4 regions of the Kineococcus haloalkalitolerans genome follow, and region 2 is predicted to be linked to each of the others. Evidence: riboswitches for the same ligand, from Rfam matches in the RefSeq annotation. Region 2 holds a riboswitch; each other region holds the start of a gene.
The links. Region 2 has a riboswitch for S-adenosylmethionine ahead of sfnG (dimethylsulfone monooxygenase SfnG). Riboswitches for the same ligand answer to the same signal wherever they lie in the genome.

Region 1 (3,484 bases), on a different contig from region 2:
AACGCGACCGACTGCCACGCCTCCACGAAGTTGGCGACGCCGGTGGAGCCGCGCAGCGGACGCGCCAGCGAGGAGTCGGAGAACGCCAGCAGGACCACGAACACCGTCGGGTAGGCGAGCATGACGAGCAGTCCCAGCAGGCTGGGCGCGGCCAGCCAGCCCGGCACGTGGCCGGGACGGTGCCGCCCCGGCACCGCGCGCGGCGGGGCGCCGCCACCGGTGACCGCGCGGCGCCCCTGGCGCGGGACGCGGCGGACGTCGAGGCCGCTGCTCATCCGAGCTCGCGCTCCCAGGTGTCCTGCGCGGTGCCCAGCGCCGTCTCGACGTCCTGGCTGCCCTGCATCGCCAGCGCGAGCTGGTCGACGAGGTCCTGCAGCAGCTTCGGCGCCCCCGCCCGCCGCGGCCAGGCCAGCGCGTCGCTGGTCAGGCCCTCGCGGATGACGTCGGTCGCGGCGCCGGCCGCCGCGGCGTACTCCGGCGACTCCAGCACGCTCGTGCGGGCCGGGTCGATGCCCGACCCGGCGGTGGAGGCCAGCAGGAAGTTGCGCTCGCGGTCCGTCGCCCACTTCACGAACGCCGCGGCGACCTCCGGCTGCCCCGACCCCGTCGACACCCCGAGGCCGAAGCCGGCCTCCAGCGCGGTGCGGGGCGTCGTGTTCGACCCGCCCACCGGCAGGGTGACGACCCCCCACTTGTCGACCACCTGCGAGCTCTCCGGGTCCTGCGCCTTCAGGCCCAGGTCGGTCCAGGTGTCGATCATGGCGCCCTGCCCGGCCAGGAAGGCGGAGTTGGCCTGGTCGAAGCCCGTCTGCAGCGGGGTGGGCAGCGCGTGCGGCTGCACGTCCACGAGGTGCTGCAGCGCGGCCACCGCCGCCTCGCTCGTCAGGGTCGGGCGGCCGGAGTCGTCCACGAGCGTGCCGCCGTAGCCGGCCAGGCGGTTGACGAAGGAGCAGCCGAGGATCATCGGCACCTGCTGCGCCTGCACGACGGCGCCGTGGACGCTGCCGCCGGAGTCGCGGGTGATCTTCGCGGCGGCCTCGTCGTACTCGTCCCACGTGGCCGGCGGCGCGACGCCGTACCGCTCGAACACCTCGGCGTTGTAGTAGAGGACGTGCGTGTCGCCGTCGAACGGCAGGCCGTACCGGCGCCCGTCGAGCAGCGTGTACGGGTCGTGGACCGCCGGCAGGAAGTCGTCGGCGGCGATGTCGTCGTTGGCGCCGATCCAGTCCGTCAGGTCGACCAGCGCCTCGGCCTCCACGAGGTCGCCCAGGCCGAAGTAGAAGTAGTCGAAGACGTCGAACTCGCCGGCGCCGCCCTGCACGTCGAGGACCTGCTGGCTCGTCAGCTGGTCGTAGGGGACCGCCGTCACGTCCAGCGTGCCGCCGAACTCCTCGGCGAAGGCCGGGCCGAGCAGTTCGGTGAAGGCCAGCCGGTGCGGCTGGTTGACCATCAGCTTGATCGTCGCACCGCGCAGGTCGGCAGCGGGCTCGGCGGCCAGGGCGCTGCTGCTCGAGGCGCCGCCGCAGGCGCTCAGGGAGCCGGTCGCGGCCAGGCCGCCGAGGCCGAGGGCGCCGCCGAGCAGGCGGCGGCGGGAGGTGCGGGCGCGCAGGAGGGCGTCGAGGGACCGCGCGCGGTGGGACAGGGGGGACGCGTGAGACGGGTGGGGCTGCTGGGACGCGGGCGAGGGCATGCGTGGTCTCCGGGGGGTCGCGGACGCGTGCGTCCGTGCGGGAGGTGGGGATCGGGCGCGGGAGGGCCCGGGAGGTGGCCGGTGCGGCCGGGGGTCAGGCCGCCGGCGGCCGACAGGTCGCCGAGCTCGTGCGGGCGAGGTCGACGTGCAGCCGCCGCACCAGGCCGGTGCGGGCGGACGGGGCTCCAGGGCGCACTGCTGCCTCCATCGTCCCTGGCGGGAGCACCTGCCGCGGGGAGCCCGCGGTGGTTGCTGTGGCGTCGTCGAGCCAGGTCTCTCGGCCACTCTGGATGGGTGTGCGGGGGAGCGTAGCGGACGTGCGGGTCCCCGGGGAGCACCTGCGCTGGACCGTTCCACCGGTCGTCCCCGGTCCGCGCGGCGACCCCTGGACCGGCGCGCGCCCCGGCCCGCCCGGCGCGCCGGGGCGCGCGGCGCGAGCTCCGGACCGCCTCGCGGGCGCTGTGAGACACTGCACGTGGTCGTGCGTCCCCTCACACCGGGCGCCCGGCCCGCCGACGTGACCGACGCCCCACCGGGGAGTCCGGGCCGCGCCGGGGCCCCAGGGCCCGGCCGGCGCCCCGGGCCCGCGGGACGGGCGGCGAGCGCCGGCGACGCACCGGCGGCCGCCGCGGACCGACCGCGAACCGCCGGGGTGGACGACTGGACTTCCGTCGGTCGGGACCGATCCCGCCCGACGAGCCCGACGAGACGCCCGGGCGGTCGCGGGGCACCGGTGTGGCGGCCGCCGCGGGCGACGGAGACCCGTGACGACGACCCCTGACGAGAACACCGACGGCGCTGCGACGACGGCGGGCGAGAGCGCCGCCGCCGCAGCCCCCGCGCCCGGCGGCCCCGAGCAGACCCCGGCCCGACCCGCGCGCCGGCGCCGCGCCGCCAGCCGGCCCGCCGGCCCGCCCGTGCGCGCCGAGGACCCGACGCCCGCGGACGCCCCCGCACCGCGGGCTGACACCCCCGCTGACACCCCCGCTGACACCCCCGCTGAGACCCCGGCGGAGGTCCCCGCCGAGGCCCGCGCGGCCTCGCCGTCGCCGGCCGCGCAGGACCCGGGTGACGTGCCCGCGGAGACCATCAAGCCCCGCCGGACCCGCCGCACCCGCAAGACCGCGGCGGCTGCACCCGCCACCGAGCCGGTCGCCGAGCCGGTCGCCGAGCCGGTCGCCGAGCCGGTCGCCGAGCCCACCGCGGACCAGCTCGCCGACCCGGTCGCCGACCAGGCCGCTGAACCCGTGACCGAGCCGGTCGCAGCGGCGCGGCCGCGCCGCCGCCGCGCCACGCGGGCCGCCGCCGCCCCCGAGCCCACCGCGGAGGTGGCCGCCGAGCCCGCCGAGCCCGCCGAGCCCGCCGAGCCCGCCGAGGTGGCGCCCGGGAGCGCGCAGGAGCCCGCCGCGGAGGCCACCGCCGAGGAGGCCGCTGCCGCTGCGGCCGCGGCCGTGGCGCCGGCCCCCCCGGAGCCCGAGCCGGTCCCGGGGCCCGCCGCGCAGGAGGCCGCCGCCCAGCGGTCGGCCGGTGAGCCGGCACAGCAGCGCGACGACCGCGCCGAGCGCGGTCGCGCCGCCGTCGACGACCTCATGGACGACCCCGTCCTGCTGCGCGCCGCCGGGTTCGCGCGCACGGGCGGCGCCGACCGGGCCGCGGAGGCCGCGGCCCGCGCGACGGCCGTCTTCTTCCAGGCGCCCGACGTCGAGCAGCCGCGCCGCCGCCGGGCCTCCTCGCCCGCCGGCCCGCCGCGCCACCGCGACGACCGCGACGACGAGCGGGCGCGCGGCTGGGACG
Region 2 (3,484 bases):
GGGGGCCAGGGCGCGCCCGGCCGTCACGAGCCCGCCGAGCACGAGGGCGCCGCTGACGAGCGCCGAGGTGCTCTGCACGACGCCGATGGTGGCGACGGCCGCGGCCACCGCCATCCCCCGCTGCTGCAGGTAGCGCACGGTGAGGGCGACCCCGCCGGTGCTGGAGGGGGTGAGCAGGTTGGCGAAGCTGGTGGCCAGCCACACCAGCGTCGTCCAGCCGACGGGCAGGCGCACGGGCGTCAGCGCCGTCATCGAGGCGACGTTGCCGGCGATCGGCACCACCGAGGCGAGGGCAGCGGCGGCCACCCAGCGGGGGTCGGCCTCGCGCAGCCGCCGCGCCAGGTCGGCGCCGTCGACGGTGCGGGCCAGGACGACGACGGCCGCGACGGTGACGGCGAGGAGCAGCAGGCGCCCGGCGGCCGTGGCCAGGCGGCGGCGCGTCACCGGGTGCGGGCGGGTGGTGCGGGCGGGACCGGGCGGGCGGGGCGCGCCGTCACGGCAGGCGCAGCTGCGGCAGCTGCAGCAGCATCCACGGGCTGAACGGGCGCGGGTCGCGGGCGACCTGCGCGCGCAGCTCGTCGACGTCGACCCAGCGCCAGTCGCCGACCTCCAGCGGGGAGGGCGCCAGCGGCGAGCCGGGGTCGGCCAGGGCGGCGGTGAAGACGGGGCACACCTCGTTCTCCACCGTCCCGTCGGCCATGACGGCGCGGTAGCGGAAGTCGGGCAGGGCGGCGGCCACGCCGGTGACGTCGGCGCCCAGCTCGTCCCCGGCGCGGCGCAGCACCGCCTCGGCGGGGCTCTCCCCGGGGCCGGGGTGGCCGCAGAAGGAGTTCGTCCACACCCCGGGCCAGGTCTTCTTGGCGTCGGCGCGCCGGGTGAGCAGCGTGCGGCCGGCCCCGTCGAGCACCCAGCAGGAGAACGCCAGGTGCAGGGGGGTGTCGGCGTGGTGGACCTCCGCCTTGGGGGCGGTGCCGCACGGCGTGCCGTCCTCGGCGAGGAGGACGACGAGCTCGGCGGCGGCGGTGCCCGCCACGTCGGTGGTCCCGGTGGTCGCGCTCACCGGGGCACCGTACGTGGCGCGGCGCCGTCCGCGCGAGGAGGCGCTCAGGCGGGGACCGGCTCGGTGGCCGTGCGCACGGCCTCGTCCAGCTCGGCGCCCAGCTGCAGGTCCTCGCCGTCGACGAGGCGCTGCTCGAGCTCGCGCACGCGGGGGACGACGAGCTCGCCCCACGCCTCGACGTCCTCGCGCACGTGCAGGAACCCCAGCAGGAGCAGGTCGACGCCGACGAGGCGGTAGGCCAGGACGCGGCGGGCGACCTCGTCGGGGGTGCCGACGAGGCCGGTGCGGAAGCCGTCGTTGTACTGCACGAGGTCGCGGAACTCGCTGTCCGCCCACATGCCCTTGCGGTCCCGCGTGGCGTTGCCGGCCTCCTGCACGGCGGCGCGGAAGCCCTCCACCTTGGTGGCGTCGGCCTTGTCGACGATCTCCTCCAGGACGGCGACGGCCTCCTCGCGGGTGTCGCGGACGACGGCGAAGCCGTTGAGCCCGAAGCGGATCGAGCGGCCGGCCAGGGCCGCCTGCGCCCGCACGTCGCGCACCTGCTCCGCGGCGCCGGCGACGGACTTGCCGTTCATGAAGTACCAGTCGCTGACCCGCCCGGCCATGGCCTGCGCGGCGGTGGAGTTGCCGCCCTGGAACAGCTCCGGCTGCACGGCCGGCTGCGGGCGGAAGGTGATGTCGCGGGCGGAGAAGTAGTCCCCCTGCTGCGAGTAGCCGTCCTGCGACCACACCCCGCGCAGCAGGCGGATGAACTCCTCGGACTGCCGGTAGCGCTCGTCGTGCTCGGGCCAGTCGACGCCGAGCTGCACGGCCTCGTCCTTGAACCAGCCGGAGACGACGTTCAGGGCCAGACGGCCGCCGGTGAGGTCCTGGGCGGTGGCGGCGAACTTGGCGAGCACGCCGGGGTGCCAGAAGTACGGGTGCACGGCCGCGATGACCTTCAGCCGCTGGGTGGCCAGCAGCAGCGCCAGGGAGAAGGAGGTGGATTCGTGCTGGGCGTCGGCGCCGTAGGAGGCGAGGTAGCGCACCTGGGTGAGGGCGTACTCGAACCCGGCGCGCTCGGCGGCGCGGGCGACCTCGACGTTGTAGGCGGGGTCGTGGCTGGTGCGCTGCTCGATCGTGGAGACGACGAGGCCGCCGGAGACGTTGGGCACCCAGTACGCGAACTTCACGGGCGCGGGGGCAGGGCTGACGGACATGCTCACTCCCATCGGTCCTGGCGGTAGCACCCCACGGGGTTGCTGCGACGTCGACGAGCCAGGTCTCTCGGTCGCTCTGGATGGTCCCGGAGAGCGTACCCGCGTCAGCGGGCGTACGGGAGCAACCAGGCGAGCCCGGCGCAGCCGGCGGCCAGGACCAGCAGGACGGCGACGTCCACGGCGCGCGAGCGCACGGCCAGCGCCCCGGCGACCCGCACGGGCAGGACCAGGCGCAGGACGGCGGCCAGGGCCAGGTCGGCGGCCAGGACGATCCCGCCGGCGGTGGCGCCGGCGACGACGGTCACGAGCAGCGCGAGGGCGGCACCGGCGACGAGGGCGCCCAGCACGGCGGCGCCGGGGCGCCGGGGGGTGCCCGCGGCGGCGGTCTGTGGGGTCCGCTGCGGCACGGCGCGACCCTACCGAGCCGGGCGCGCGCGGGCCCGGGTGCGCGCCCGGCGGCCGCGGGCGAGGGTGGTCGGGTGAGCGGGCGGGGCGCCGGGGACGGCCGGCTGGAGCGGTACGAGCGCACGGGCGCGGCCGGGCGGCTGGTCTTCGACGTGGACGACTCGGGACCGGTGGGAGGGCCGGCGGCCGGACCCGCGAGCGGGCCCGGCCACGAGCCGGTGGTGTGCCTGCACGGCTTCCCCGCCGACCGCACGTCGTGGACGGAGGTGGCCGGGCTGCTCGTGCCGCACGGGCTGCGGGTGCTGCGCCCGGACCAGCGCGGGTACTCCCCCGGCGCGCGCCCGCCGGGCCGGCGCGCCTACGCGCTGGACGAGCTGGTCGCCGACGTCCTGGCGCTGCTGGACGCGGTGGGCGCGCGCCGCTGCCACCTGGTCGGGCACGACTGGGGAGGGGCGGTCGCCTGGCGGGTGGCGGCCCACCACCCGGACCGGGTGGCGTCGCTGACGGCGGTGTCCACGCCGCACCCGGCGGGCCTGCCGGGCCGCAGCCCCGCGCAGGTGGCGCGCTCGTCGTACGTGGGGTTCTTCCAGCTGCCGCGCGTGCCGGAGGCGCTGCTGGGCGGGCAGCGGCTGCGGCGGCGGCTGGAGGCCACGGGGCTGCCGCCGGCGCACGCGGAGCGGTACGCGGTGCGCGCGGCCGAGCCGGGGGCGCTGACGACGTGGCTGGGCTGGTACCGGGCGCTGCCGTGGGCGGGCCGGCCGACCGGCCCGGTGCCCGCCGAGGTGCCCGTGACGTTCGTCTCCGGCGCGCGCGACCCGTT
Region 3 (3,484 bases), on a different contig from region 2:
GCTGACCGCGATCTACACCGCCAAGGGGCTCTCGCCGGCGCTGGCGCGGCAGGTCGCCCGCGAGCTGACCGCGCACGACGCCCTCGGTGCGCACGCCGAGGCGGAGCTCGGCCTGGACCCGCAGGAGGTCGTGCGCCCCTGGCAGGCCGCGGGGGCGTCGGTGCTGGCGTTCACCCTCGGCGCGGCGCTGCCCCTGCTCGCCGTGCTGCTGCCCCCGGACGCGGCGCGGGCACCGGCCTGCTCCGCCGCGGTCCTGCTCGCGCTCGCCGTCACCGGCCTCGTCAGCGCCCGCCTCGGCGGCGCCGACCCGCGCCGGGCCGTGCTGCGCACCACCGGCGGGGGAGCCGTCGCCATGCTCGTCACCTACGGGACCGGCTCGCTGCTCGGCACCGCCCTCTGACGCCCGCTGGGCCCTGCGGGGTGGGTCCGGTGGGCACTCTGCCGCTGGAACGACGTCCTGCTGGACGATCTGCCCGTCCGGACCAGTCCCGCTTGCGCACCGGTACCCGGCGTCGCGACGCTGCGCGGGTGACGACGACCGGACCGGCCGCGACCCGGCCACCCACCGCGGCGGCCGCGCCGCTGCCCCACTCCCGCGCCGAGGACGTGGCGGGCCTGCTCGTCGGGACCTTCCTGGCCTCCCTGGGGCTGCACCTGCTGCACGCGGCCTCGGCCGTCACCGGCGGCACCGCCGGGCTCGCCCTGCTCCTCGGCTACGCGGCCGGTCTGCCCTTCGGCGTCCTGTTCCCGCTGGTGAACCTGCCGTTCGTCGTGCTCGCCGTGCGGGTCAAGGGCTGGGCCTTCACGCTGCGCTCTGCGCTCGCCGTCGCGGCGGTGTCCCTGCTCAGCCCCCTGCAGGCGGCCTGCCTGCCGGACCTGCGGATCGACCCCGTCTACGCGGTGCTGGCCGGCAACCTCGTGGCCGGCACGGGGCTGCTCGTGCTGTTCCGCCACCGCGCCAGCCTCGGCGGGTTCGGCGTCCTGGCGCTGGTGCTGCAGGAACGGCTCGGCTGGCGGGCCGGCTACGTGCAGATGGTGCTGGACGTCGCCGTGGTCACCGCGTCCGTGGCGGTCGTCGGCCCGGCGGTGGCCGCGCTGTCGGCCGCGGGCGCGGTCGTGCTCAACCTCGTGCTGGCGATGAACCACCGCCCGGGCCGCTACACGGGCAGCTGACCCGGTCGGTGCACGGGCAGTCGACCCCGGTCGGGGAGCGGGTGCGCCCTCAGCCGCCCAGGCCGGCCCGCAGCGCCCACGCGCGGGTGGCGGCCACGTCCAGGCGCAGCTGCTCCACGAGCTCGCTGGAGCCGGCGTAGCGGCGCTGCGGGCGCAGCCGCTCGTGCAGGCGCACCAGCACGGTGCGCTCGTACAGGTCGCCGTCGAAGTCGAGCAGGTGCGCCTCCAGCAGCCGCTGCCCGTCCCGGCCGTAGTAGGTCGGGCGGTGGCCCACCGACACGGCGGCCACGTGCACCGGCCCGCCGGTAGCCGGGTCCACCTGCACCGTGCCGGCCCACACGCCGTCGCGCAGCCCGTGCTCGGGCACCGCGACGTTCGCCGTCGGGAACCCCAGCAGCCGCCCGCGCTCGTCGCCGTGCTCGACCACGCCCTCCACGTGCAGCAGGGCGGGCGCGTCGCGCAGGCGGTGCTGCGCCGGCAGGCGGGTGGTCAGGGCGCTGGGGCGTTCGGGCACGAGGACCTGCTTCCGGGCCGGGCTCCGCGGAGCCGCGCTTGCCGGGCGCCCACCGCCCGGCCGGGTCGTCACCTGGAGCACCCCACCGCGGTGGAGGGTTGCCGGGCAGCCAGCCAGGGCTTCACGCTGCCGCTCTTGACCTGCGGTCACGGTAGGAAGGGGTCCTGGACGTGTCAACAGCAGCGCGGGGGGACGGATGACCGGGACGACGACGACCGGCGGTGCGGGCGGCGCGCCGTGGGAGGTGCCCGCCGGGCTGCTGGACGGGCTGCTGGACGGGCTGCCGCCCGCGCGCCGCGAGGTGTTCGCCCTGCGGGTGGAGCGCTGGTGGGAGGACCTGCGCAGCGGCCTGGCCGGTCTGCACGCGCCGGACGTCGCCGACGACCTGGCGGCCCGGCTGCTGCGCCTGGCCGCCGGGGCGTGCGCCCGCCGGCCCGACGACCTGCACCGCCTGGACCAGGCCCGCACCCTGCGCCCCGACTGGTTCCAGTCCCCGCGCGCCGTCGGGTACGCCGCCTACACCGAGCGGTTCGCGGGCACCCTGGCCGGCGTGGCCGGCCGGCTGGACCACCTCGAGGACCTCGGGGTCACCTACCTGCACCTCATGCCCCTGCTGCGCCCGCGCGAGGGCGACAGCGACGGCGGCTACGCCGTGGCCGACTACCGCGCCGTGCGCGAGGACCTGGGCGACGTGGAGGACCTGCGCGAGCTGGCCACCGCCCTGCGCGCGCGCGGCACCAGCCTCGTCCTGGACCTCGTGCTCAACCACGTCGCCCGCGAGCACGAGTGGGCCCGCGCGGCGCGCGCCGGCGACGAGCGCTACCGCCGCTACTTCCACGTCTTCGACGACCGGACCCTGCCTGACGCCCACGAGCGCACGCTGCCGGAGGTGTTCCCCGACTTCGCCCCCGGGAGCTTCACCTTCGACGACGAGCTCGGCGGCTGGGTGTGGACGACGTTCAACTCCTTCCAGTGGGACCTGGACTGGTCGAACCCCGAGGTCCTCGCCGAGTTCGCCTCGATCGTGCTGTTCCTGGCCGAGCTCGGGGTGGAGGTGCTGCGCCTGGACGCGGTGGCGTTCCTGTGGAAGCGGATGGGCACGAACTGCCAGAACCAGCCCGAGGTGCACTCCGTGGTGCAGGTGCTGCGCGCGCTGACCCGCATCGCCTGCCCCGCGGTGCTGCTGAAGGCCGAGGCGATCGTCGCGCCCGACGACCTGGTCCACTACCTCGGCCGCGGCCGCCACCACGGCCGCGTCAGCGACCTGGCGTACCACAACACGCTCATGGTGCAGGTGTGGTCGTCGCTGGCCGCGCAGGACGTGCGGCTGGCCGCGCAGGCGCTGCGGGCGCTGCCCACCGTGCCGACGACGACCGCGTGGATCACGTACGCGCGCTGCCACGACGACATCGGCTGGGCCGTCTCCGACGCCGACGCCGCGGCGGTCGGGCTCGACGGGCACGCCCACCGCTCGTTCCTGTCCGACTGGTACTCCGGCGCCTTCGAGGGGTCCACCGCGCGCGGCCTGGTGTTCCAGGAGAACCCGGCGACGGGGGACCGGCGGATCAGCGGCACGTGCGCGGACCTGGTGGGGCTGACCGCGGCCCGCGAGGCGCTGGCCGCCGGGACGGGGGACCCGCGGGTGCACGCGGAGCTGGAGGCGGAGGTGGACGCGGCGCTGGCCCGGCACCTGCTGGCCCACGCCGTCGTCTTCGCCTGGGGCGGCATCCCGGTGGTGTGGTCCGGCGACGAGGTCGCCGCGCCCGGCGACCCGGACTGGGCCGCCGACCCGGCGCA
Region 4 (3,484 bases), on a different contig from region 2:
CACGTGCCGGGCCTGCTGACGGGTGCCGGCACGCAGCCGCTGGCGGGTCGCAAGGCCGTGGTGGTCAGCAGCCGCGGCGCCGTCTACGACGCGGGCACGCCCACCGAGACGTGGGACCACGGCGTGCCCGTCCTGCGGATCATCCTGGGCGAGGCGTTCGGGATGGACGTGGAGGTGGTGCAGACCAGCATCACGCTGGCCCACCGCGTGCCGGACCTGGCCGTGCACGCCGAGCGCAGCGACGCGGAGCTCGCGGCGGCCCGCGAGCGCCTGGCGGAGCTGGGCGCGACCCTCTGACGCCGCGCCCGGGCCGCCCGGGTCAGCGGGGTTCGGCGGGGACGTCCACCGCGCTCGCGGCGACGATCTCCTGCAGCGCGGCGACGTGGTCGCGGTAGGCCCGCTGCCCCCGGCGGGTCAGCGACAGCCACACCCGCCGGGAGTCGCCGCCGTGGCGGCCCTGGCTGACGTAGCCGGCCTCGACGAGGGCGGCGACCTGCTTGCTCAGCGCCGACGGGCTGAGGTCGAGGTGCTCCTTGACCACGGACAGCTCCAGGGTGGTGCCGGCCGCGAGCAGGGCGCAGATGCGCAGGCGGTGCGCCGGGTGGATGACCGGGTCCAGCGCCGGGCTCACGCGGTCCGCCGGGGGCTGCCGGTGGAGCGGCGGTGCACCACGCCCGCGGCGAGGTAGCCGACGGTGGCCGCGACGGCGAGGGCGAGGACGGGCCAGGCGGCGGTGGTGACCTCGGCGACGAGGAGGGCGGCCAGGGCGCAGAGGCCGGACGCGGCGACGAGGGCGATGAACAGCCGGCTGGTGGGCAGGGTCCACGGGGTGCCCATCCGGTACCCGGCGGTCGTGTTGACCCCCACGATCGTGAAGCAGACGGCGGTGAAGACGAGGTTGCGGTCCTCCTGGAGCAGGGCGGTCGACGCCAGCGCGCCGAGCAGCAGCGCGTTGACGGGGTAGATCCAGGTGGGCCACGGGGTGTCGCGCACGGCGCGCTGGGCCTGCTGGACGTCGGCCAGGGCAGCGCGGGCCTCGGCGGCGTCGGGGGTGCGGTCGATGCTTTCCATGTCGGCAACCATCGCAGATGTTTTCCGCGATGGCAACCGTTGAGCAGGTGGAAACAGTCCGTCCCGCGCGTCCGGGTGAGTCCGCGTGAAGCGGTTGACAAGCCCTCGCGCGGCGTCGTCTCCTGGACGCACCCATCCAGAGCGGCCGAGAGACTTGGCTCGACGACGCCGCAGCAACCGCCCCCCGGGGACCGGTGCTTCCGCCAAGACCGATGGAGGACACCGTGGAGAGCACCACGACCCCGACCACCGGCGCGCCCCTGACGCGGCGGCGGCACGTCGACCTCGTGCGCACGGCCGGCGGGACCTGTCGGGCCTGACCAGGCCCCCGTCCCGTCCCGCTGCGCACCCCCGAGAGGTCCCTCGTGCCCACCACCCCCGTCGACCCCGCGCGCCCGTGGGGCTTCGCCACCGAGCAGGTCCACGCCGGCGCCGAACCGGACGACGTCCACGGCGCCCGGATCCCGCCCGTGCACCTGACCGCCGGTTTCGTCTTCCGCGACTTCGAGGACGCCCGCGCCCGCTTCGCCGGCGACGACGACGGCTACGTCTACTCGCGCCTGGCCAACCCGACCCTGACCGCCGTCGAGCGGCGGGTCGCCCGCCTGGAGGGCGGGCGCGACGCGCTGCTCGTCGGCAGCGGCCAGGCCGCCGTGACCGTCGCCCTGCTGGGCCTGCTCGGCGCCGGCGACCACCTGCTGTCCGCGGCCAGCGTCTACGAGGGCTCGCGCGGGCTGTTCCGCGAGAACTTCGCGCGGATGGGCGTCGCGGTGGACTTCGTGCCCACCGGCGCCGACGGCGGCACCGACCTCGACGCGTGGCGCCGGCTGCTGCGGCCCACGACGCGCGCGGTGTTCCTGGAGTCGATCCCCAACCCCAAGAACGACGTGCCCGACCTGCGGGCGGTGGCCGACCTGGCCCACGAGCGCGGCGTGCCCGTCGTCGTCGACAACACCCTGGCCACCCCGTACCTGCTGCGCCCGCTGGAGCACGGCGCGGACGTCGTCGTCCACTCGGCCAGCAAGTTCCTCGCCGGGCACGGCGCCGCCCTCGGCGGCGTCGTCGTGGTGGGGGAGGGCTTCGACTGGGCGGCCGGCGGGCGCTACCCGCACCTGGTCGACCGCTCGTCCGGGCCCAGCTGGACCGACCGGTACGGCCCGCGCGCCTACGCCGAGCACGCGCGCCAGGTCGTCGCCGCCCGGCTCGGGCCGACGCTCTCGCCCGTCAACGCGTTCCTGCTGCAGCAGGGCCTGGAGACGCTGTCGCTGCGGGTGTCCCGGCACGTCGCCACCGCGCTGACCCTGGCGCGCTGGCTGGAGCAGCAGCCGGAGGTCGTCGCCGTCGACCACGCCGGACTGGCCTCCAGCCCCTCGCACGCGCTCGCGCAGCGGTACCTGCCGCGCGGCGCCGGGTCGGTGTTCTCGGTGACGGTGGCCGGCGGGGAGGACGGTGCCCGCGCCTTCGTCGACGCCGTGCGGCTGTTCACCCGCATGTCGCACCTCGGGGACGTGCGCTCCCTCGTGCTGCACCCGGCCTCGACCTCGCACGCGCACCGCAGCCCGGCCGAGCGCGCGGCCGCGGGCATCTGGCCGGGCCTGCTGCGCCTGTCGATCGGGCTGGAGGAACCGGAGGACCTGCTGGCCGACCTGCGCCTGGCCCTGGACGCCGTGCGCGACGCGGTGGCCGAGGCAGCGGCGCCGAGGCCGGTGGGCGCCGCGGTGCCCGCCCTCGTGGCGGCGGGGGTCCTCTGATGGCGCGGCTGCAGCACCTCGGCTGGTTCTTCTCCCGCGGCTTCGGCCCCCAGGGCTGGGGCCACCCCCACCACGGCTGGGGCGACGACTGGACGCGGCCGGACCTGTACGTGCGGGCCGTGCAGGAGCTGGAGCAGGCCGGGCTGGACCTCGTCGTGTGCGAGGACGCCGTCTCGCTGGGCGACCCGCGCACGCTGGACCTGCGGGTGCGCGCCGCCTACGGCGGGCCCAAGCACGACCCGCTGCTGCTGGCGCCGTACCTGTTCGCCGCGACCCGGCACATCGGCGTCGTGCCGACGGTCAACGCGGGCATCACCCCGCCGTACCTGGCGGCCCGGCAGGCCGCCACCCTGCAGCACCTGTCCGCGGGCCGGTTCGGGATCAACCTGGTCACCGACTCCGGCTCGGCCCGCCACGTCGGCCTGCAGCCCGTCCCGCACGGCGTCGCGTACGACCGCGCGACCGAGTGGGTCGACGTGGTCCGCGAGCTGTGGCGCAGCTGGGACGACGGCGCCCTCGTCGCCGACGCCGCCACGGGCCGCTTCGCCGACGGCGGCCGCATCCGCGCCCTGGAGCACCGCGGGGAGCACTTCCGCCTCGACGGCCCCCTCAACGCGCTGCCGTTCGAGTCGCTGGGCGAGCCCGTCGTCGTCTCCCCGGGC

Region 1: linked by a shared signal. The riboswitch ahead of ACRYMY_RS10265 (ABC transporter substrate-binding protein) and the one ahead of sfnG (dimethylsulfone monooxygenase SfnG) in region 2 are both predicted to bind S-adenosylmethionine.
Region 3: linked by a shared signal. The riboswitch ahead of ACRYMY_RS10740 (riboflavin kinase) and the one ahead of sfnG (dimethylsulfone monooxygenase SfnG) in region 2 are both predicted to bind S-adenosylmethionine.
Region 4: linked by a shared signal. The riboswitch ahead of ACRYMY_RS02125 (putative leader peptide) and the one ahead of sfnG (dimethylsulfone monooxygenase SfnG) in region 2 are both predicted to bind S-adenosylmethionine.

The regions. Positions count from the first base shown of each region.
Region 1 covers NZ_JBJLSH010000021.1:64,049-67,532, forward strand. The annotation lists gene ACRYMY_RS10260 (carbohydrate ABC transporter permease) at 1-275, opposite strand, end outside; gene ACRYMY_RS10265 (ABC transporter substrate-binding protein) at 272-1,690, opposite strand; SAM riboswitch class I at 1,892-1,987, opposite strand; gene ACRYMY_RS10270 (Rne/Rng family ribonuclease) at 2,455-3,484, shown strand, end outside.
Region 2 covers NZ_JBJLSH010000087.1:216-3,699, reverse strand. The annotation lists gene ACRYMY_RS19385 (lysylphosphatidylglycerol synthase transmembrane domain-containing protein) at 1-444, opposite strand, end outside; gene idi (isopentenyl-diphosphate Delta-isomerase) at 494-1,060, opposite strand; gene sfnG (dimethylsulfone monooxygenase SfnG) at 1,105-2,259, opposite strand; SAM riboswitch class I at 2,265-2,346, opposite strand; gene ACRYMY_RS19370 (DUF3017 domain-containing protein) at 2,364-2,666, opposite strand; partial or broken gene ACRYMY_RS19365 (alpha/beta fold hydrolase) at 2,739-3,484, shown strand, end outside.
Region 3 covers NZ_JBJLSH010000023.1:20,873-24,356, forward strand. The annotation lists gene ACRYMY_RS10730 (VIT1/CCC1 transporter family protein) at 1-400, shown strand, start outside; gene ACRYMY_RS10735 (YitT family protein) at 529-1,173, shown strand; gene ACRYMY_RS10740 (riboflavin kinase) at 1,223-1,687, opposite strand; SAM riboswitch class IV at 1,717-1,828, opposite strand; gene ACRYMY_RS10745 (amylosucrase) at 1,884-3,484, shown strand, end outside.
Region 4 covers NZ_JBJLSH010000003.1:32,429-35,912, forward strand. The annotation lists gene ACRYMY_RS02110 (FMN-dependent NADH-azoreductase) at 1-297, shown strand, start outside; gene ACRYMY_RS02115 (MarR family winged helix-turn-helix transcriptional regulator) at 320-631, opposite strand; gene ACRYMY_RS02120 (hypothetical protein) at 628-1,071, opposite strand; SAM riboswitch class I at 1,201-1,290, shown strand; gene ACRYMY_RS02125 (putative leader peptide) at 1,296-1,391, shown strand; gene ACRYMY_RS02130 (O-acetylhomoserine aminocarboxypropyltransferase/cysteine synthase family protein) at 1,437-2,822, shown strand; gene ACRYMY_RS02135 (LLM class flavin-dependent oxidoreductase) at 2,822-3,484, shown strand, end outside.